4 regions of the Paenibacillus sp. YYML68 genome follow, and region 1 is predicted to be linked to each of the others. Evidence: riboswitches for the same ligand, from Rfam matches in the RefSeq annotation. Region 1 holds a riboswitch; each other region holds the start of a gene.
What was found. Region 1 has a riboswitch for cyclic di-GMP ahead of PAE68_RS09505 (methyl-accepting chemotaxis protein). Riboswitches for the same ligand answer to the same signal wherever they lie in the genome.
Positions count from the first base shown of each region.

Region 1 (5,427 bases):
CAAGCTGCGCCTCGGTGGAAGCGGCGACACTCTGCGTCTCTTCCATAATCGTGCGAGCGATGGTCGATACCTCCTCGACGGTTGCCAGCATTTGTTCCGAGCTTGCCGACGCTTGCTCCGCCGAGGCGGATACCTCTTGAATTTGCTCAACGGCTATACGCATTGCGTCTCTTACCTCTGCGAACGTTTCCCCGGCCTTCTGAACTGCCGTGCTGCCGACCTGCACATCCTCCACACTCTGATCGATGGCAACTACGATCTTCTCGGTGCTCTGTTGAATGTGGGCGATCAGTTCCTCTACCTGGGCAGCAGACTGCTGGGTCATTCCGGCCAGCTTCTTGACTTCGTTCGCTACAACGGCAAAGCCTCTGCCCTGCTCGCCTGCACGTGCCGCCTCAATGGAGGCGTTCAGCGCCAACAGGTTCGTCTGATTCGATATTTCACTAATCAGCTTCACAATGTCGCCGATTTCTTGAGAATGCTTATGTAGATGCCCGACCTCTACGGCGGCGCCTCCGACGGATCGCTGGATGCCTTCCATCTGATCGATCGTCTGCTCAATTGAGCTATAACTCTGCTCAACCGACTCTCTGGTTACGAGTGCAATGTCGGATACGGTTGCCGACGACTCCGCGATCCGCTGCAGCGCGATCGCCATCTCCTGCATCGCAACGACACATTCGCGGGCGCCTTTATCCTGCGATTGACTGCCGCTGCTCACCTCCATGATCGTACTAGCGATCCCTTGAGCAGCCGATGCGGACTGCTCTGCGCTTGCTGTCAGCTCCTCGGAGCTGGCTGCTGTCTGTTCCACGGTAGTCTGCACCTGGTGGATTAGCATGCGTAGCTGCTCAGTCATCTCGCGGAACGAAGAAGCCAGCACACCGAGCTCCTCCTTATTGCGGATGCGCAGGTCTTGGTCACGAAGATCGCCCGAGGCGATCGCTCTTGCCGCGTGAGTCAACGCGATGATCGGTCTTGACAAGCTGCGTGAGATGAAATAGCCGAGCAAGGCTGAAACCACAATGGTGATACCCAGCGACATATACAGGATCCGTTTGATGTTGTCGGCACGCGCAGCATTGTCCGTTATCCCTTGCTGCATCAGCTCCTTCTGGCCATTGGCGATCTCTTCGGCGAGCTGCCCCATCTCCCTAGCTATCGGGAACACTTCCTTATTGGCATACATCAGCTGCTCTTGCTTGGAGGAGATCGCAAATACGGAGCTGGTCACGTCAAGATACCTCTTATTCAGATCAATCAGCTTCGCCAGCTTCTGCTTGTCTTCCTCACGATGTACCAACAACGATGCCGATCCAATTCCCATTCTCGCGTCTCGGTTAGCAGCAAGAAGCCTCTGCTTCGAGCTCTCGTCCTGGGTTAGCAAGTAATCCTGGAGACTGCTTGTCTGCAGCGCAGCCTTCGTCTCAACGCGCATCATCGTGCTAGCGATGACGGCACGACGTTCGATGAGGTCTTCATAGATCGTTACCAATCGAGACTGAAAATAGATCGAAGTAATGCCTTGCAACACAACAAAGAACAGAATAATACAAAATCCGCCATACAGTTTCTTGCTGATTGTCCACTTCATAAGCTGCACCTTCCCCAATCTGTTCATACATCATACGCAAAAATGCTGAGGCGTTCGGCCGGCAAGCGCAAAAAAACCGACCAATAGGGAGCGGTTTGACCATTAACACCACTTGGCAGCCCAGCCGCCCTAGTGAAGCCGAAGCTTTACTTTAGGCCTGAAGCTTTGCGTCCCCGTCTTTCGCCGAGTTTGCCTTTACGTATGGGATTCAATATATAGGACTAATGTCTCATAGCCAATTTTACTAAAAGAAGGCCAAAAAATCTATTGGAAAATTGAGCTTGTCTTAGTATAGTTACAATAAAGAGGCAGTCGGCACGCTGCTGCTAGCTTGGCGTGCGACTACCTCTGTTGAACCGTCGTCAAGCCGTCGATGAGTGCCGCTTGATGACTGGAAGTGTCACTGTGAATGTGCTGCCACTGCCTTCCTCGCTGTCCACGGCGATCATACCGCGATGATCCTGCACTATTTTTTGACAGATCGACAAGCCGAGTCCGGTTCCCGTCTCCTTCGTCGTGAAGAAGGGGCTGAATATGCGCTCCATCTGTTCGGAAGAGATGCCCATTCCAGTATCCTTAATCTCGATCGCAACGAAATGCTCAGACAACGGATACATCCGAACCGTTAAGGTGCCAGGCTCTCTCATCGCCTCAAGTCCGTTCTTCATCAAGTTCAGCAGCACTTGGATCAGCTTCTGCGGGTCAGCCATTACCTCAACATCATGCTCCGCTGACATATTCTGAACCTGATGACCATGATGAATCGCTGACGACTCAGCCAACTGCACCGCGCGACTGACGCACGCTTCAAGGCTAGAGCGAGACATCTGCGCCGATTGCGGACGGGAATATTGTAAAAACTCGTTCGTCAGCTCGCTCATTCTGTTAATTTCATCCAATATAATCGTGTAGTACGGAGCAATATCCCCCTTCTGCATCCCGACCTGTAAGAAGCCCTTCACCGCAGTTAACGGATTGCGTATCTCATGGGCAAGTCCAGCAGCCAGCTCGCCCACCGCCTTCAGCTTCTCGTTACGTGTCAGCCTCTCTTCCTCACTCTTCCACTTCACCTTCTTCCGGGCAAGCAGCTGTTCCTCGAGCTTCATCAGAAGCTCCTGCTCGCTCAGCCCATAATCAGGATACAGCAATTGGGTATAAATAAACTCCAACCCGCTATGCTCGGACAGCTCCTCATCGAGAATCGTACGGACACGCTCCTCATCCTCATCGGTCACGAGCACGAACTTGTCTCCTTGATACCTCGCAAGTATGAGCGCATGGGGAAACAAGTGCTTCAAAGCTTGTCCCGTACATTCCAGCAAATAGTTCACTTGCCGATGGCCCAGCTCCAAATTATGTATGCGTATATCCTTCACATCAATTAAGTACATTGAGAACGCAGGCCGTAATCGAATCGGCATTGTCAGAAGCTTGCGCAGCTGAATATGAAGCCCTCTATAATTGAGAAGACCCGTCAATGAATCGGTCTCGCTAATGGCTCGCAGTCGATACAGCGCGTGAATGGTCTTCTCCAAATATTCGATGAACAGGAAGCTTAGGCTGCCCACAATGGCGAGTACAAGTGCATATTGGAGCATCACGCTAAAGTGCTGTGTGTTCGATTGGATCAACCAAGTCATGCCAATCGCTGTAATGGTTGAATATAGCGTTGTCATCCATACCCATGCCAATATTCCGTTCAGCCTGATATAGCGTAGCAAGCATGCACATGCCCCACCCCCGATCAATGTGACCAACGCACTTAAGATCGACACATCGTCCAGTGGCTGCAGAGACAATCGCCCGGCTGCGACGAGCACCGTGCAGACTAGAGCACCCTGCGCTCCGCCTTGCTTACCGGCCAGCATAATGGCCAGTGCACGTAGATCAAGCATCGTGCCATCCTTCAGATCGAAGGTAAACAGCATCAATACATTCCCTAGAAGTCCATAGCTGATTCCAAAATACGCTGATCCCCATCTCTGCCAGCCAGCCGCCTTGCGCAGCCAATGATAGATCTTATGAATGATGAAAACGTGGGCGAGCATGATCGAGGCATTGACATAAAGTTCGGACAGCATTGCGGGATATCCCCTTATTTTGTATTTAGTTGAGACACAGCCTCATGTGAGGTTTGTACTGCTTACAAAATAAGTGTATTTTTTTATGCCATACAAGTAAACCATTATAAAGGAAAATTTAGGTGATTGACCTTGACTTCCATTAATTTTACATATTTACGATCAGTAGCGTTGCATAAAAACTAACACGCGAACAGATTGGACAAATTGTGCTATTATTGTAATAAATAGGTCGTACTCTGTAACAAAAAACTCCTAAAATTAGGGTAACAGGTAGCCCTGTCCAAATCCCTAACTTAGGAGATACGCATGGACAAGGATACACTATTTTCTGCATTTGGTAAATGGGTTGCACCAATAAATCCAAACATCATCCCGAATTGGCAAAGCACGACTACGCTCGACCGTTATGTGAAAAAGCTCGACACCTTAGTCTTTCTGTACATCTTCATCGAAGCACAGTTAGAGAAGCGAAAGGGTCTTCGTTCCATCATGCGAAAGCTGGAGCACGACGAGGAATTTCAAAAGCAACTCGGCATTGCTTCGATCAGTGCATCCCAGTTGTCCCGTAAAAATAATCAACTGGACCCAGAAGTACTTCAAGCCATCCTTTGTAATCTCATTACACAGTTGCATCGAGATGCTAGGCCGATATCAGGGCGCATCGGAACGGTCAAGATTATAGACTCTTCTACGATCAGCGTTTGCCTACAGCGGTATAAATGGGCGACTTTCCGAAAAACGAAAGCAGGCGTGAAACTGCACCTGCGAGTGGCATTTGCTGACCCCGACCATGTTTATCCGGATAAGGCAGTGGTTACGCCTGCAAGGCCCGCAGACCGCAGCCAAATGGACGTCCTGATCGATGAGTCGGACGTCACGTATCTGATGGACCGCGGGTATCTGGACTACGGCAAATACGACAGTTACTGCGAGCGTGGCATTCGATTCGTATCACGATTAAAGGACAATGCTGTTGTCGAAGAAGTGGAAGAACTTTCGGTGAACACAGATTCAGACATCATCCGCGATGTCAAAGTCGTGCTAGGCAAAGCTCACAAGCGCATGCAGCACCCCCTTCGTATGATCGTCACCACAGACGGTCGCGGTAATGAGGTCCGTATCATTACGAATCGGTTCGACCTGACGGCAGAAGAGCTTGGTGACCTGTATCGTAGCCGCTGGCAGATCGAGATGTTCTTCCGGTGGGTCAAGCAGAACCTGAAGCTAACCTGTTTTTACGGTGACAGCGAGAACGCAGTGATGAATCAGATTTGGATCTGTTTAATTGCATACTGCTTGCTGCTGCTTATGAAGCTAGAACTGGGAACGAGTCGAACTTCGAGAGGGCGACAGAAGAAACAGAAAGACCAGTAAGTCGCCTAAGTCGAAAAAAACCAATCATCAACTTGAAAAGGATGAATATTACAAATGGACAGCAACTGCCTGTTTCAGGGGTACCCCGTAAGTTTTTGGCCCTTGGAATTTGAAAACTAATTTCTGAATATTCCACCATTTTAGATGTCATGATTTATGCAACGCTACTGATTTACGATATCAAAGAAAACCACGGTCTGCGAGACCGAGGCTTCTTCGTGAATGCTTCAACAGGAGCAGTACATGGTAGACGAACCGTGCAAGGCAGATCTCGGCATATTGCAAGAGCTTACCCAAATCCCGAGTACTCATAAGGCGCTTCGTCCAGTAACAGGCACCGTTCGCTCATTCCCTTCGCCCCCTCGTCTTACCCAC
Region 1 covers NZ_BQYI01000001.1:2,080,979-2,086,405, reverse strand. Annotated here, with positions in the region: gene PAE68_RS09505 (methyl-accepting chemotaxis protein) at 1-1,594, opposite strand, end outside; cyclic di-GMP riboswitch class I at 1,706-1,798, opposite strand; gene PAE68_RS09500 (sensor histidine kinase) at 1,957-3,675, opposite strand; gene PAE68_RS09495 (IS4 family transposase) at 3,985-5,052, shown strand; gene PAE68_RS09490 (hypothetical protein) at 5,361-5,427, opposite strand, start outside.

Region 2 (5,427 bases), 2.3 Mb from region 1:
GAAGCAGATTATGAAGCTGCTGCCACCGCTGGAATCGGCAGAGTGACGCTCGGTAGAAGTCGAGAGGGCCGCAGCAGATGACATACGCGAAGCGTGAAGCCCGGTGGAAGCTCAAGAGAGCCGCCGACGACTAAGCGTAGCGTGAAGGCTGGCAGCCGTTCAAGAGAAGACGTTGCGGGAGACGGCGACGTCTTCTTTTTTCAACCTGGAGCACCATGATCTAACAAGGAGATGACACGAGCATGAACGTTCAATCGGAACAGCAGCGACGCGAGGCGGAGGAAGCAAGACGGCTGCTGGCGGCGAATCCCGATCTCGTATTCGAGGAACGGATCCGTCTGACCCTTGAGAAGGCGGACGCCGAATTCTGGCTCAAGTTCGCCTTGGAATGGGGAGGCGCACTGTACCTGCTCGACGAGACGAACAAGAAGCGGTATGAGAAAGGACTCATCGAGCACGATGCATATGAATATGCGAGGCGCACGTACAGGCTCGGTCTCATTACACTAAGTCAGCTGTATGATGGGCTGAAGGAATGGGAGGCCGCAGGCCACAACCCAGCAACGTATACGTACTCGATGAATTCGATCGACTGCAGCTTCATTCCGGCTTATCTGGATGACTTCAGCCGGGTGCACGCGGCCGGAGCGGAGTCATGCGCACGCTGGATCGAGGCGATCCGTCAGCAGCTGTCTGCACTCGGTCCGTCTGATGAGGCGGCACGAGCGATCCATACGATGGTCAGCGAGTATATTACACATATTCATCTGTATGCCGAGGGAGGGAAGCTGCAATGAAGAGACATGATAAAGCGGAGAAGCTGAAGCAGCAGTCTGCACAACAGACGCAGTCGATGGGCGTGGAGCTGCCGGGCTTCGAGCACCGCTTGCCGCCAGGTCAAGTATGGACGGATCGATTCCCTATCCTTCATGAAGGTCAAGTACCGGAGTACGATATGGAGCAGTGGACGCTGCGCTTCTTCGGTGAGGTCGAGGAGGAGCGGACGCTCACTTACCGTGAGCTGCTCGCCTTGCCACAAGTACAGGTGAAGTGCGACATTCATTGCGTCACGCGGTGGTCGAAGGCGGATACGCACTGGGAAGGGGTACGCTTCCGCGATGTGCTGGAGCTGGCGGGCATACAGGCGAAGTCTGGCGCTGTTTACGTGATGGTTCATGCGGATCACGATTACGAGACGAATGTGCCGCTCGCTGATCTGATGGGCGACGATGTTCTGCTGGCGCATTCGTATGACGGCAAGCCTCTCACGCCGAAGCATGGCTGGCCGCTGCGGCTGCTGGTGCCGCACCTGTACCTGTGGAAGAGTGCCAAGTGGATTCGCGGCTTCGAGCTGATGCATGACAATCGGCCGGGCTTCTGGGAGCGCAACGGGTTTCATCTGGAGGCAGACCCGTTCCGCGAGGAGCGCTTCTCGGGGGAGGACCTCGGCTTGCCTGAGGACGAATGGGTGCACAAGGAGTACGACTGAGCTTATGACGGTGACGAGGAAGCTCTGACCAGTGTGTACCGCGTTGTGCAGAGCTGTTCATTGTGGGACAATAGTAGCCGTTGCGGTAGATGGATCGAGGCTTGCACACAATAGTTAATTGAAGGAGATCAACCTTGCCATGAGAAAGCAGCTGTTCCTGTTCCTTGCGATCGTAGCCTTGCTGGTGGCGCTGCTCGTATACATCGGGTGGGCCGGCTCGGCGTACTGGCAAGCCATATTGCCTGAAGTCCCACTTGTCGTATACGTGACGGTCTATGTGCTGCTGGCCTTCGGCTACATGCTGGCCATGCTGCTGCGCAGAGTGCTGCCATACCGCATGTTCAAGCTGCTGAGGCAGGTTGGCTCGATCGGCATGGGGCTTCTGTATTATGCGATTCTGCTCGTTCCGCTCGGACATCTAGCTGTATGGGGGCTAATGGTCGGAGGTATGACCAAGACAGGGGCTATCGTCTCTGTCGGTACGGTGCTCGTGGTCGTGCTCGCTGTACTGGCTGTCATCGGGCTGCGCAATGCGTGGAGCCCGGTCGTTCGCCGCTACGAGCTGACCATCGCGAAGCGGCTTGCAGGGCGACAGGAGCTGCGCGTAGCGGTCGCCTCGGATCTGCATCTTGGCACGATGGTCGGCACGCGTCATCTGCGGAGGCTGGTGAGGCAGGTGGAGGCGATGAAGCCAGACCTGATCTTGCTGCCGGGTGACGTGCTGGACGACAGCATCGAGCCGTTCGTGCAGGAGCGGATGGAGGGCGTGATGCAGCAGCTGCGAGCGCCGCTGGGCGTCTATGCCGTGCTCGGCAACCACGAGTATATCGGTGGTCACGTGAATGAGTATGTGGAACGGATGAAGGCGATCGGCATCGAGGTGCTGCTCGACCGTACGGTCGAGCTCGAAGGGGGACTTGTCATCGCTGGACGCAAGGATTACGCGGTCGAGCGCTTCGCCAAGTCTGCCCGGCTTACGGTGAGTGAGCTGCTGGACGGCATCGATCGGACGAAGCCGATCGTGCTGCTCGATCACCAGCCCTACAAGCTGGATAAGGCTGCCGAGGCCGGAGCGGACATCATGCTGTCAGGTCATACGCACCGCGGCCAGATGATGCCGAACCATCTCATTACACGGCGATTGTTCGAGCTGGACTGGGGTTATGTGCGCAAAGGCTCCATGCACGCGCTCGTCTCGTCAGGCTTCGGCTTCTGGGGCCCGCCTATGCGCATCGGCAGCCGCTCAGAGCTGCTTCAGCTGGACATCAGGTTTACTTCATAGATGGTCATATGGCTGCTCGATCCAAGACTTGCACCTACGTGCGGGAGACGGATCGAGCAGCCTTTTTGTGCTTTTGGATGAGGCTTCGCGTCATGGATGGAGCGGTCAAGAATTTAAGTGAAACGCTTTCATTATTCGGAATATTATGTTATAACAGAATTAGCTCATGTTGTATATTGGGATTGGCAAACCTTGCGAAAGCAAGGGACGCAAAACTACAGGGGCTACGCGAACACGCTTGCCAGCCAGCTGCCGTCTCGTAGAGACGACAACGAACGCTTAAGTTAGCCCTCCGTTACAGACAGACGATGATGACTATATGCTTCAAACCGGAGGTATGCTCCATGATATCATTTATTATCCTTCTAGCTGCTCACCTCATCCCGATCTCCGTATTGTTTTTTATCGCGATGGAGACGCTTCAGCGTGACCGCAAGGGCTTATTGAATCGAATTGCAGCCGTTTTTTTCTTCTTAACGATCGTGCTCCTGCTGGGAAATATGTTGACGAGTATCGTTCAGCTGCCCTTCGCCGAAGCTTTTGTTTATATTTCCGTTTTTATACCTGCTTATCTCATCATGTGCTGTGTGATTCTGTTCTTCGCGGAGCTAACGGAGATGAAGCGCATATGGGGGCACAGGCTAATTCAAGCGTTGTCTCTGATGCCGCTTCTTGCTGTAATGGTCACGTTATATTGGAAGCCGGAGCAGCTGATTCAGATCGACAGCATCGGCATGTGGAGCTACCAGACGGCACAACCGATGCTGCTCGGTATGACGTTAGGAGCGGCCGTCTATACGATCGTTCTGTCCTCCATATTTATAATCTCTTGTCTACGCTCTGCCGACCACACCGCTATCAAGCTTCGCCGTAAGCAGCTGAAGACGGTGCTAATCGGACTGGGCTTCGGAGGAATGTGGGTCGTAGTGCTTACGATGCTTCGCGGCCTACAGCTCGTCCCGGAGATGATGCGGGTCGTCGACTTCAGCCTGTTCGGTGTCATGATCTATGCGCTGTTCATGCGGTATGCGATGATCAAGTACGATCTGCTGCCCTCTATTGAACGGAAGTATCAGGTGCTGTACGAGCTCTCGCCTATGGCCATTCTGCTGCTGGATCGAGACGGATATATCCGTGAGCTCAATTCAGAGGCACAGGCTATGCTGAAGCTGTCTAAGCCGAAGGACAAGTCGAATCTAACCCGTTTGTCGAGTTATATGGAGCTTGTGGCAGAACCAGTTGAAGCTGACGATCGCCGTAAGGGGTCTCATGAACCGATGTTCAAGGGCGAGTATAAGGTTAACCTCGGTAATGGAAGCCTCAAGTACGTGAGAGCGGACAGCGAGGCTATACATACAGCAGGAGAACGATTCCAATGTGTGGTTCTGCTCGACATAACAGGTATGAAGGAAGCCGAGGAGCAGATCAGGCACATGGCCTACTTCGATAAGCTGACCGAGCTGCCGAACCGGTATATGATGCAGAGAAAGCTTGAGGAGCACCTGCTCCACGGCATGAAGTTCGATGCGCCCTTCTCGATGATGGTGCTTGACTTGGACGGCTTTAAGAAAGTTAACGACACGCAAGGACATCACGTCGGTGATCGACTGCTGGAGCATGTGGCAGCTCTGCTGCGAGGTGCTGCGCTTCCGAATATGACCGTTGCGCGGCTGTCTGGAGACGAGTTCGCGATACTCGTGCCGGGACTGTCCGGTTTGGATCGAATTCAGGCTTATTGTCAGGAGCTGTACCAGCGCTTCCAGCAGCCGATTGTGTATGAGGGTAAGTCGCACTACATCTCGGTGAGCATCGGCGTCAGCAGCTTCCCGGAGCATGGGCAGACGGCGGAGCAGCTGCAGCAGCATGCGGATCTGGCCATGTACCACGCTAAGAAATCGGGTCGTAATCGCGCGGTCATCTTCGACCCTTCGATTCATCATGAGGAGCGGGAGCGCTTCCGGATGGATGGTTGGATTCGTAAGGGGCTGAAGCAAGGAGAGTTCGCGCTTCATTACCAGCCACAGGTGCATATTCGTTCGGGGAAAATGATCGGCGCAGAGGCGCTTATCCGGTGGAATCATCCAGAGAGGGGGCTCATCTCACCTGGATTGTTCATACCACTCGCGGAGGAATCGGGCACCATCGTCGATATCGGCTACTGGGTGCTGGAGACGGCCTGTGAGCAGCTGCGCGATTGGCTGGAGGCTGGCTATGAGCCGATTTGTCTGTCTATTAACTTGTCGGCCAAGCAATTCCAGGACCCTAAATTCCCTCAGGTTCTCGCAGAGACGCTTCATCGCACCGGCATCGACCCGTCGCTGCTATGCCTTGAGATTACGGAGCGCACTGCGATGCTGGAGCAGGAGCAGAGCAACGTGCTCTGTCAAGAGATCATGGCACTCGGCGTCAAGCTGTCGATCGATGATTTCGGCACTGGCTACTCGTCGCTCGTATTGCTCAAGCAGCTTCCGGTGCATTCGATCAAGATCGACCGCTCGTTCGTGATGGAGATGGAGAGCAATGAGAACGACCGGGCCATTATTAAAGCGATGATCGCCATGTCCCATAGCCTCGGTAAGAAGGTCGTCGCTGAAGGTGTGGAGCAGCGTGGACAGTGGGATATGCTGGAGCTGCTCGGCTGTGATGAGGTGCAGGG
Region 2 covers NZ_BQYI01000001.1:4,367,212-4,372,638, reverse strand. Annotated here, with positions in the region: gene mnmH (tRNA 2-selenouridine(34) synthase MnmH) at 1-46, shown strand, start outside; gene PAE68_RS19635 (hypothetical protein) at 243-797, shown strand; gene PAE68_RS19630 (sulfite oxidase-like oxidoreductase) at 794-1,489, shown strand; gene PAE68_RS19625 (metallophosphoesterase) at 1,629-2,771, shown strand; cyclic di-GMP riboswitch class I at 2,946-3,028, shown strand; gene PAE68_RS19620 (EAL domain-containing protein) at 3,116-5,427, shown strand, end outside.
Region 2: it holds a riboswitch for cyclic di-GMP, as region 1 does, so the genes downstream of both, PAE68_RS19620 (EAL domain-containing protein) here and PAE68_RS09505 (methyl-accepting chemotaxis protein) in region 1, are expected to answer to the same signal.

Region 3 (5,427 bases), 950 kb from region 1:
CCGACCGGCATCGTCGAGGCGTTCCATGCGAACGGACGCATCTGCGAGGCGTACGGACGTCTCGATCCGAACGAAGGCTGCAGCGAGCGGCTGACCATTGCGTTCGGCCGCATGCTGGAGCTGTATCGGGCTGCGGGGTACCCGTCGGAGCGTATCGTATTCAGCGCTCTTGGCTGGCATGAGGAGGATGCGGGCACGACGAAGTATTTACTGGAGCGTTCGGGCTTCACAGGGGCCGAATTCGTGCCGCTCGAGGAGCTGCGGGTGATGGACGACCGTCTGCTGGCGCCTCGGGGCTCGTCGGCAGCTGATCACGCCGCAGAGGTGGCTACGGATACTGCGCAGCACCGCGACTCGTCGGCAGCTGTCCGCACAGACGCATCGCAGTCTCAGCCTGCGCCTCCGCTCGAGCCAGTCGACGTGCTGTACCGGCTGCACGCGCTGGAGAAGCTTGCGGAGGACCGCGACGACGATGGCTACCCGACCGGAGAGCATGCGCTGCAGCTGATCGCAGACCGCAAGCTTGCGATCATCAATCCGCCGTCAGGGTTTGCGGCGCAGACGAAGGCGCTGCAGGCGCTAATCTGGAGTCTGCATGAGGCGGGGCAGTTCTACACGGAGGAGGAGCATGAGGCGATCGAACGCTACATGCTGCCGACGTATCTCGAGCCGTGCTTCCCCGAAGGGGTCGCGTATGTGGCGAAGCCGATCTTCGGACGCGAAGGGAGCAGCGTCACGATCTACGGCGCGGACGGTGCTATAGAGGAGGCGAGCGGCGAACAGGAGTACGCATCGCAGCCGATGGTGTACCAGCAATACGCCCAGCTTCCGGCGGTGCAGGTCGATACGCTGAACGGCCCGTTCGAGGGGCGTCTGCTCTGGGGGTGCTTCCTCATTGACGGCAGCGCAGCAGCTGTCGTTGCAAGGGTCGGCGGACGAATTACGGGCAACTTATCTTATTACTTGCCATGCGCGCTCGCAGAGGAGTGGCAGCGGGCAACGAACCTTTGAAGGAGGCAGTCTTATGGAGCAGTTCGGTACAATTATTAATTTTCTTATTTACTTAGGGGTGACGGTTCCGCTTGTGGGTGTGGGCATTCTGTTCTTCAATCTCGTTACGCCGTACAATGAGTTCCATCTGATCCGTGACGCGGGTGACTTGAGCGATCCGGCTAAGGCGGCGGCAGGGAAGGCGGCGGCCTACGACATTGGGGGCAAGCTGCTCGGCCAAGTGCTCGTGCTGGCCTCGGCTGTATACCATTCGGTCGGCATTATCGACCTGATCGTATGGGGGCTGATCGGCATTGCGTTCCAGATCATCATCTTCTACCTGTTCGAGCTGCTGACGCCATTCAAGGTGCTGAAGGAAATTCCGAAGGGCAACGTGTCGGTCGGCATGTTCTCCTTCTTCCTGAGCGTAGCCTCCGGTCTGCTCATGGCCTCGCTGATCAGCTACTAATCGAAGTGAGGGCTGTACAATGGTATTGTTGAAGCGGATTCATCATACGGCCATTATTTGTTCGGATTATGCAAAGTCTAAGCACTTCTACACGGAGGTGCTCGGTCTAACGGTTCAGAGTGAGACGTACCGGGCCGAGCGCAGCTCCTACAAGCTCGACCTCGTTGTCGGCGATACGTACCAGATCGAGCTGTTCTCGTTCCCGGACGCACCTGCCCGTCCGAGCTATCCGGAGGCCAGAGGGCTGCGTCATCTGGCGTTCGAGGTAGATGACGTCGAGCAGACGGCCGCCGAGCTGGCGGCTCGGGGCGTTCAGATCGAGCCGGTTCGCGTCGACGAGACGACGGGGAAGCGATTTACGTTCTTCCAAGATCCCGATGGGCTTCCGCTGGAGCTGTATGAGGGGTAGCAAGTGTTAAGCAAGATCGTGTACGGGGCATCGCTGAGAGGCGGTGCCTCTGCTATTTGCCAAGAGCTCATAGCTGTGCGCTGTGGACGCTTCCTCAGTCGAGATAAAGCAGCTGGATTGTGATGGCGACTGTAAGCAGTTACCAGAGTATGTTAGCAAGTGACATTAGCGAAAGAATAGGAGATGATCGAATGAAGGTGCTTTTTTACTTTGTCGTGACGATGGTGTTGTTCATGCTGCTCGCTACGTTGGCCGGTCCATTGCTCGTCGCTGCAGCTATAGCCGCTATCGTGACATTGCTCTATCTGATCTACGAGGAGCTATGCGTGCTGACGGAGCGGTTCAAGCGGGAGCCGAGGGCGTTGCTGCAGGAGAGAGAGGAGCTGCGGCGGCAGGCGCGAGAGGCGGAGGAGCAGTTCGATTCGAACGATCTGCCGCAATCGAAGGATATTGCCGAGCTTGCCGATAAGCCGACCCGTGATTAAGTGTTGAAAAAAGTTGAGAAAAAGTTGGAAATAACCGGACACCCCTGCTATAATCGAAATTGAAAATCATTATCAATGCATGCCGAGAAGCGGCGTGCTGATTTATACAGGAGCAGGGGGAGTTCAAGTCATGAATGTGCAACGGAAGGCAGAGCGACTAAATTGGACGGAGCTGGAGACGAGATTTGCAGTGCGCCAGCATGATCTCGAGGGGAAGCTGCTGTTCGCGTGCCGAGCAGAGCAGCTGGCCGATCCGGAGACGATGCGGCAGCTGCTGGACATCTACGGACAACGAATCAAGGCGCTGGAGCCTGCTGCGGCAGCGGCGTACTTGGCAGGCTGGTTCGGCTATGCGGCGCTGGCTCAGCTATACAGCTGCTCGATCTATGATACAGCGCTGAGCTTCACACCTGAGCAGCTCGAGCTTCAGCTATACGAGAAGGGGGACTACGCCGTCTTCTCGTTCAAGCTGCTCGGGCCCGAGCTTCAGCAGTCTACTACTCATAAGGAGCCTCCTCCGTCCAGAGCGGAGTGGCTTCAGCAGACATGGGTCGAGCTGTATGGTCGCACGTTGCGACCGATGCTGGAGGCTGCGGCTGCAGCTACCGGAACAGACGTCGGCTCGCTATGGGGGCAGCTGCCGACTCGCTTCAACTACACGGTACCGCTGTGGCTGGAGGAGACGCACGATGAGGAGCTTCAGGCGATCATCAAGGACGATTACCGCAGGCTGTGCCTGGAGCTGCCGGCTGACGTGTTCGGCCGTTCCCGCAATCCACTCGATGTGAAGGTGCGCCTGATCGAGGATATGAAGGACAGCTCGAAGCAGGTGAAGATGAAGAACGCTTGCTGCCTGTACTACCAGACGGAGGGCGGCACTTATTGCTATACGTGTCCGCGCATGACTGAGGCGCAGCGTGCGGAGCGGCGTGCAGAGGCGCGTCTTGCACAGCAGCAGGCTGCCCAGTAGTCGGCAGACTAGGTGGGTTCAACCTGCGCTTGCGCAAGCACGTCCCGAGTTGTGCATCTGTCGCAATAGGCGGTCTGTTCTTCCCATGACGTCATTGTATTTAGCCCTAAGCTTAACCCTAAGCAGCCATATTCGGCGTCGTTCGACGTCCGCTATGGCTGCTTTTTGCATATGCTGTCCATCTATCTCGTAACGAGCGTACGTGTACCGACGATAAGCATATACAACAAAGAAGAAGGCGCGATCGCGCCTCCCTGCCGGTGTTCCCTATGGACTTGACTGAACGAGCCTCCGCCTCAACATCTGTGCCTGAACAATAAGCTTGTCCAGCTGCTCACTGACCGCGAGCACACGGGCGTGCTGGAGGTTCATCTGATAGCTGAGAGCGACGTCGACCAATTCCTGCTTCATGTACTCGATCTGATAGTCGAGCGAGGTAGGTACAACCATAATAAAATCATCCTTTCGGCAGCCTGGCGATCGTGGCGCTATCCAGCAAGCGCGGTAGACCCATAGCTTTGCGCCCTTGCCTTTCGACAAGTTTGCTAGTATCGTGGATGTGACAATTAAGCATATTGTCGAGTAAAGCGCTGTATTTGTCAATAGATGTGCGGTTGGACAATTTTAGCATATCCATTTTTTTTGAGTCTGAACAGGATGGTGACCACTATGAACCGTTATATGTTCGCAGCCCTGCTCATCGTAACGACCGCCCTGATGGGCTCCTCCTTCGTCGTCGGCAAGATCGGGGTGGCGCATATTTCCCCGCTGCTGCTAGCTGGCTTGCGCTTCGTGCTGGCCGGTGGTCTGATGGCTATATTCGTTGTGAAGTATGAGCACCCCAGATGTCTTATCGATTGGGGCAAAATCGCCGTCATCGGCTTGTTCCAGACGGTCGGGGTGATGGGCTGCATCTTCGTCAGCCTGCGGACGATTACGGCGGGAGAGTCATCGATTCTGACGTTCATGAATCCACTGTTCGTCGTCTTGCTGAGCAGCCTATGGCTCAAGACGACATATCGTGCGCTGCAATGGGCTGGCGTTGGGATTGGAGCGTTGGGGATGGTCGTACTCGGCTTGTCCCAATGGAGCAGCGGTACGGCGATCGGCCTGATGGGCGGGATCAGCTGGGCCGTAGCTACACTGCTGGTCAAGCGGTTCGGGTCGTTCTGCAGCATATGGGTGCTGACGGCGTACCAGATGCTATTCGGAGGGCTCGTGCTGACTGGCAGCAGTCTGCTTGTGGAGGATATTAAGCTGTCTATCCATGTCGTATCCGTCACGTCGCTGCTGTACTTAGCAATTATCGGATCGATCGTTCAGTTTGCGCTCTGGTTCTATCTGCTCTCCCAAGGGGACCCGGCGCGTACGAGCGCGTACTTGTTCCTCGCTCCCTTGTTCGGTGTGCTGTGCGGATACTTGCTTCTCGATGAGCCGATCCACGCGGAGACGGCGGTCGGAGCGGTGCTCGTGGGCATGAGTATCTATTGGATTAACCGAGGTGCCCCAGCACGCCCGAGGTAGGTGTTGAATAAGACCGGGACCCGCGATCCGATTGGATGAGCTTGTGCGCTCGGAGATTGCAGGCCCGGTCTTACTTCAGCTGCTGCTCTGCGGCGGACGCTTAATCGATTATGCTCCGAGCAGCTGCACAGGTGCCCCGATACCAGACCTCGCAAAGGAGAGACTCGCATGGAGCAGCCGTCGCGCAATCACGACACGATGAGTGAAGTGGATACGCAGAAGGGGAAGTATGCTCGGTCGAAATACATCGCACTAAGTGACTGGGAATTTGGTAAATATTAATTCATGCTGGCTTCTGAATAGATTTGCGTATTCGAGCCATACTAAGCTTCGACGGTGAAAGAGAGGTGTTGTGTGATGAGCCATATAACGAACGCAACCGAGGGAAGTTGTTATTGAATCCAAGTAGAGCGAGGGGATGTGCCGCAGACACGTTCAAGTAGTGTAAGCTACGAGTGTGATCGAGGTTGACCCGGATTCATGAGGATCAAGGCAGTGTCCATTCAATCACCGTCAGGGACCCCGAGAGGGCAATGTCATTAAGTTAAGGCGCAGAGCCATATATCAAGAAAAAGAGCAG
Region 3 covers NZ_BQYI01000001.1:3,030,609-3,036,035, reverse strand. Annotated here, with positions in the region: gene PAE68_RS13765 (glutathionylspermidine synthase family protein) at 1-1,011, shown strand, start outside; gene PAE68_RS13760 (DUF350 domain-containing protein) at 1,025-1,459, shown strand; gene gloA2 (SMU1112c/YaeR family gloxylase I-like metalloprotein) at 1,479-1,868, shown strand; gene PAE68_RS13750 (hypothetical protein) at 2,060-2,353, shown strand; gene PAE68_RS13745 ((2Fe-2S)-binding protein) at 2,484-3,323, shown strand; gene PAE68_RS13740 (aspartyl-phosphate phosphatase Spo0E family protein) at 3,591-3,773, opposite strand; cyclic di-GMP riboswitch class I at 3,788-3,880, opposite strand; gene PAE68_RS13735 (DMT family transporter) at 3,993-4,847, shown strand.
Region 3: it holds a riboswitch for cyclic di-GMP, as region 1 does, so the genes downstream of both, PAE68_RS13740 (aspartyl-phosphate phosphatase Spo0E family protein) here and PAE68_RS09505 (methyl-accepting chemotaxis protein) in region 1, are expected to answer to the same signal.

Region 4 (5,427 bases), 560 kb from region 1:
TGATGAAATACAAGTACATCGTTCAGAACACAGCTCGCCAGTACGGCAAGGTGGCTACATTCATGCCGAAGCCGCTGTTTGGTGACAACGGTAGCGGTATGCACGTTCACCAGTCCATCTTCAACGGCGACGAGCCTTTGTTCTATGACAAAAACGGCTACGCAAACCTGAGCGAAATGGCGATCCACTACATCGGTGGTATCCTGTACCATGCTCCAGCTCTGATCGCGTTGACGAACCCGAGCACGAACTCCTTCAAGCGTCTGGTTCCTGGCTACGAAGCACCAGTTAACCTGGTATTCTCCAAGGGTAACCGTTCCGCAGCAGTTCGTATTCCAGTTGCTGCTGTTACGCCGAAGGGCTGCCGTATCGAGTTCCGTACACCGGACAGCACAGCTAACCCTTACCTTGCATTCGCAGCGATGCTGCTTGCAGGTCTTGACGGTATCAAGAAGAAGATCGATCCTCGTGAGCTTGGCTACGGACCTTTCGACAAGAACATCTACGAGCTGTCCGATGCTGAGAAGAAGGAAATCCGCAGCGTACCTGGCACACTCGACGAAGCTCTCAACGCGCTTGAGGCTGACTATGAGTTCCTGACAGAGGGCGGCGTATTCACGAAGGACTTCATCGACAACTACGTTGCACTGAAGCGTGACGAGGCGAAAGCTGTATCGATCCGCATTCATCCGCACGAGTTCTCCCTGTACTTCGATCTGTAAGACTCAGCACTTATATGATAAATACAGAGCGTACACTTTGAGCATTCAAGGTGTACGCTCTTTTTTGTGCGTGCGGAGAAGGAGGTGGGGGGCGTACGCTAATGCACGGGGCATGGGCAGGCGCGGCTATGGCGCTCGCGGATAGCGCCCGAAGCGTACGCTAAAGGGCGGCGCCTGCGCTCGGCGCGGTCATGGCGCGCGCGGATAGCGCCCGAAGCGTGCGCTAAAGCGCGGCGCCTGCGCTCGGCGCGGTTATGGCGCGCGCGGATAGCGCCCGAAGCGTACGCTAAAGGGCGGCGCCTGCGCTCGGCGCGGTCATGGCGCGCGCGGATAGCGCCCGAAGCGTGCGCTAAAGCGCGGCGCCTGCGCTCGGCGCGGTTATGGCGCGCGCGGATAGCGCCTGAAGCGTACGCTAAAACGCAGCGCCTGCGCCAGGCACGGTCATGGCGCGCGCGGATAGCGCACGAAGCGTGCGCTAAAGCGCGGCGCCTGCGCTCGGCGCGGTCATGGCGCGTGCGGATAGCGCCCGAAGCGTACGCTAAAACGCAGCGCCTGCGCCAGGCACGGTCATGGCGCGCGCGGATAGCGCACGAAGCGTGCGCTAAAGGGCGGCGCCAGCGCTCGGCGCGGTCATGGCGCGCGCGGATCGCGCACGAAGCGTGCGCTAAAGGGCGGCGCCAGCGCCGGGCGCGGTTATGGCGCTCGCGGATAGCGTACGAAGCGTACGCTAAAACGCGGCGCCAGCGCCGGGCGCGGTCATGGCGCGCGGATAGCGCCCGAAGCGTACGCTAAAGCGCGGCGCCTGCGCTCGGCGCGGTCATGGCGCGCGGATAGCGCCCGAAGCGTACGCTAAAGCGCGGCGCCTGCTCCCCACGCCTGTACGCTCCAGCCTCTGACGGCTCACCGCGCCCCGCTGCTTCCCACAACGTGCCCAACGCGTGGGCTAACTCTCCGCCGCCAGCCCCTCCGCACGCCATAGCGCATAGAAGTACAGACTTGCCTCCGGCAGACCATGTACGCGAATGTACGTGGCTCCAGCCGGCAGTATGTCAACGGCATGCTGCAGCCCCTCGAGACTCGTAATCGCGGCATCAGCAGCATGAAGCTCAGTCAACCGGCTCATGTCGGCAGCTGTAACCGAGTTAGCTTCCCCTAGCTGAAGCTGTGCCTTGACCGCCTTTTCCAAATGTATATCGGTAAATGCAACACGCCAAGACGCAGCCATCGCCGAGGGGGTACCGGAGCCTAAGGACATGCTGCAGACGATTAGTAAGACAGATACGGTGACTATAACCATTCCAATGCTACGTGATCCTCTCTATATTTTAGAGGATTGGCGTGAACAGTCAACAGAAAATGATACTCAGTGTATCAATCTATGGAGACATAGCCACCTCGTCCTGAGGCTGCACAAATATAGCCTCACAACAGCATATAATCAATCAATCCGCGTTAAATTTTTTTTGATTAAACGAACATTTTCTTCTGTCTGTATTGACAAAAGTGACATAAAATGAGATACATATTGTATCGGACGAAATAAATAGGCAGCGATGATTCTTACTCTATATGTGGGCACTTGGGGTAAGGGGAGCTAGTAGTGCAACCGGCCATCAAGCAGCATACGATGGCTATTTTTTATGCCTAAGCAGATGAAGGACATGAATCAGTGATTATGCGAGGGGGTGCGTCGGATGGGGCAGAAGCTGACCGTCATGCTGTCTACAGAAGGGACTTACCCGTTCTATCAAGGCGGCGTCAGTACCTGGTGCGACATACTTGTGAGGAAGCTCTCGAACATTGATTATGTGCTGTACAGTGTCATTACTGATCCTTACGTGTTGCCCAAGTTCAAGATTCCTAAGCATGCGCTGCTGAAGTCGATGCCGCTATGGGGAACTGAGGAGCCGTGCGAGCACCTGGACATTCCGTTCTCCCAAGTATACCTCGCCAAGAAACGAACAACGCCCAAGGTCATTCAAGAACAGTTCATTCCACTATTTACGACTCTCGTGGAGGAACTGATTGGACTCGACCGCAACCCCCAAGAGCTTGCTCAGGTGATGCATGCACTGTACCGTTACTTCCAGGAGTATGAGTACAAGGAGTCGTTCAAGTCTGAGTTGACCTGGGATGTATACAAGCGGATCGTGATGTCCGCCCCATCGCTTCCTGCACCAGACCTGTACGGCATGATCCAGAGCCTCGGGTGGATCTTCCGCTTTTTCAACCTATTGAACAATCCTGTTCCGAAGGCTCATGTCTCGCATTCCTCGGCTGCTGCGTTCTGCGGCATTCCATGCGTGCTTGCGAAGCTGGAGCACGGGACGCCGATATTGTTAACCGAGCACGGCGTCTATTTACGTGAGCAGTACTTGTCACTTGCGAAGCGGGGACTGTCCTCGTTCCTGAACACGTTCCTCGTTCGACTCATCTCGTCTATCGTCACCTTGAATTACGCCTATGCGGACCAAGTATCACCCGTTTGTCAGTACAACACACGTTGGGAGACTCGACTTGGGGTAGAAGCGGACAAGATCAAGGTCATCTACAATGGGGTGGATGATAAAATTTTCCTGCCTTCGCCAAGTCCCGGCAACGCTCATCCGACTGTTGTGACTGTTGCGCGGATCGATCCGAATAAGGACATTCTCACGCTGATCCGATCTGCCATGCTGGTGAAGCAGCGTATTCCGAATGTGAAATATGTCATCCACGGCAGCGTCGCAGTACCTGATTATTACGAGGAATGCGTGAAGCTCAGAGATCAGCTTGGTCTGGAGGCTACGGTGATCTTCGCAGGTCATACTCAAGATATGGCGGGCGCTTACCGGAGCGGGGACGTCGTCGTGCTGTCGAGTATTTCGGAGGCGTTCCCTTACGCCGTAGTTGAGGCAATGATGACGGCAAGACCTGTCGTCGCGACGAATGTCGGAGGGATCAGCGAGGCGCTCGGAGATACGGGCTACATCGTGACGCCTCGAGATGCGGAGGCGCTGGCTGAGCAGACAGCTCTCTTGCTGCAGGACGCGGAGCTGCGGCGTACGCTCGGCAAGGCGGCGAGAGCTCGGGCGATGAGCTTCCTGACCTTGGATAAAGTGCTGGAGCAGCATATGAAGAGCTACATCCAGCTATCGGTTCAATCGGACATGGCGATGCGCGAGAGCGCGGCTTCGGTGCATGTGGTGGACCGACAGCGAATCTATGTTCAGCAGGGCTACACGTTGAAAAGCCAAGGCTATTATCCCGAGGCCGTCACGCAGTTCCGGGCTGCGGTACAAATGCTGCCGGGAGCGGCATCAACACCTGCACTGCTAGCCGAAATTTCCGAGTGCTTGTCCCATATGGGACGGCCGGACGCAGCACGTATGGAGCTTGAGCGTATGCGAATGCTTGCTGAGCTGTATGGGTTCAAGATTGTATCGTAGGGAGGAAGATGTACTTGGATATGCTGTACCGCAAGCTGATCGATGAAGCCGAGACAGAGCTGTCCACACTGCTTCATGACAATGAACAACTCAAGCGCAGGCTGCAGGAGATGAATCAGCAAGGAACGGATCTGTCATTGGTAGAGAAGGAAATATCGTCCATCATTCTAATGTCTCATATGGACAATACGAAGAAGCTGTTCGAGCTGATCGAGAGCCTTAAGAAGAAGGAACAGGAGATGGAGCTACAGCTGGAACGGAAGAGGGAACAGCTGCACAAGCTAAAGAGAAGCTTGTCGCAGACGATTCGCACAATGAAGGCGCAGGTCGCGAATGTGGAACAGGGGGGAATCGGATGATGGAGATACAGATCAATGATTCTCTTGTTGAGACTGTGCAGCTGGATGATGCAAGACGTCTGTGGGAGGCGTACTTTGCTATTAAGCAGAGGATCGAAGTGTTGAGGCTTGAGAATGAGTCCCTGCAGCAGGCGCTTATGGAAGCGGAGGTGCGCAGCAGCCAGCTGGTGACGGACGAAGCGTATAAGCAGCTGGTGCTGCGCAAGACGAAGGATGCGCTGCTGCTGTTGAATAATGAGCGCGAGGAAGAGGCCAATCGGCTGAAGACGGAGGCGGCAAGGCGCAGAACGGAGCAGCTTGCTGCTGCGGCGGAGCTTGATATAGAGATTGATACGTTTCGTATCACGATCGAGGTATTGTTGGATCAACTGGACGAGGCTATTGGCGACGTCGAGCAGGATGCGTCGGCGTCGGAGCTGGGAGCCGAGACGGAGCCTGCGGCAGTAGAGGCGGAGTCTGGTGAAGACGAGACGGAGCCAGCGGTAGTGGAGGCGGAGTCTGGTGAAGACGAGACGGAGCCAGCGGCCGTAGTGGAGGCGGAGTCTGGTGAAGACGAGGCGGAGCCCGCAGCAGTAGTAGAGGCGGAGTCTGGTGAAGACGAGACGGAGCCTGTGGCCGTAGTGGAGGCGGAGTCGTCCGAAGACGAGACGGAGCCTGCGGTAGTGGAGGCGGAGTCTGGTGTAGCCGAGACGGAGCCTGCGGCAGTAGAGGCGGAGTTCGGAGAAGACGAGACGGAGCCCGAGGTGTCCGCGACTGAAGAGGCGCACTCCGCAGACACGATGGAGACTGAGGCTGAGGCTGAGGTGCGGATTGCGGCAACAGCGGTGGAGACAGCTCATGATCCGCGGGCGGATTTTTGGGATAACCTTGACAAATATTTGTACGGAGGCGATTCGGAGGCGAAGAAGGAGACGGCAG
Region 4 covers NZ_BQYI01000001.1:1,525,274-1,530,700, forward strand. Annotated here, with positions in the region: gene glnA (type I glutamate--ammonia ligase) at 1-722, shown strand, start outside; gene PAE68_RS06740 (hypothetical protein) at 1,666-2,019, opposite strand; cyclic di-GMP riboswitch class II at 2,260-2,342, shown strand; gene pelF (GT4 family glycosyltransferase PelF) at 2,417-4,150, shown strand; gene PAE68_RS06750 (coiled-coil domain-containing protein) at 4,165-4,509, shown strand; gene PAE68_RS06755 (hypothetical protein) at 4,506-5,427, shown strand, end outside.
Region 4: it holds a riboswitch for cyclic di-GMP, as region 1 does, so the genes downstream of both, pelF (GT4 family glycosyltransferase PelF) here and PAE68_RS09505 (methyl-accepting chemotaxis protein) in region 1, are expected to answer to the same signal.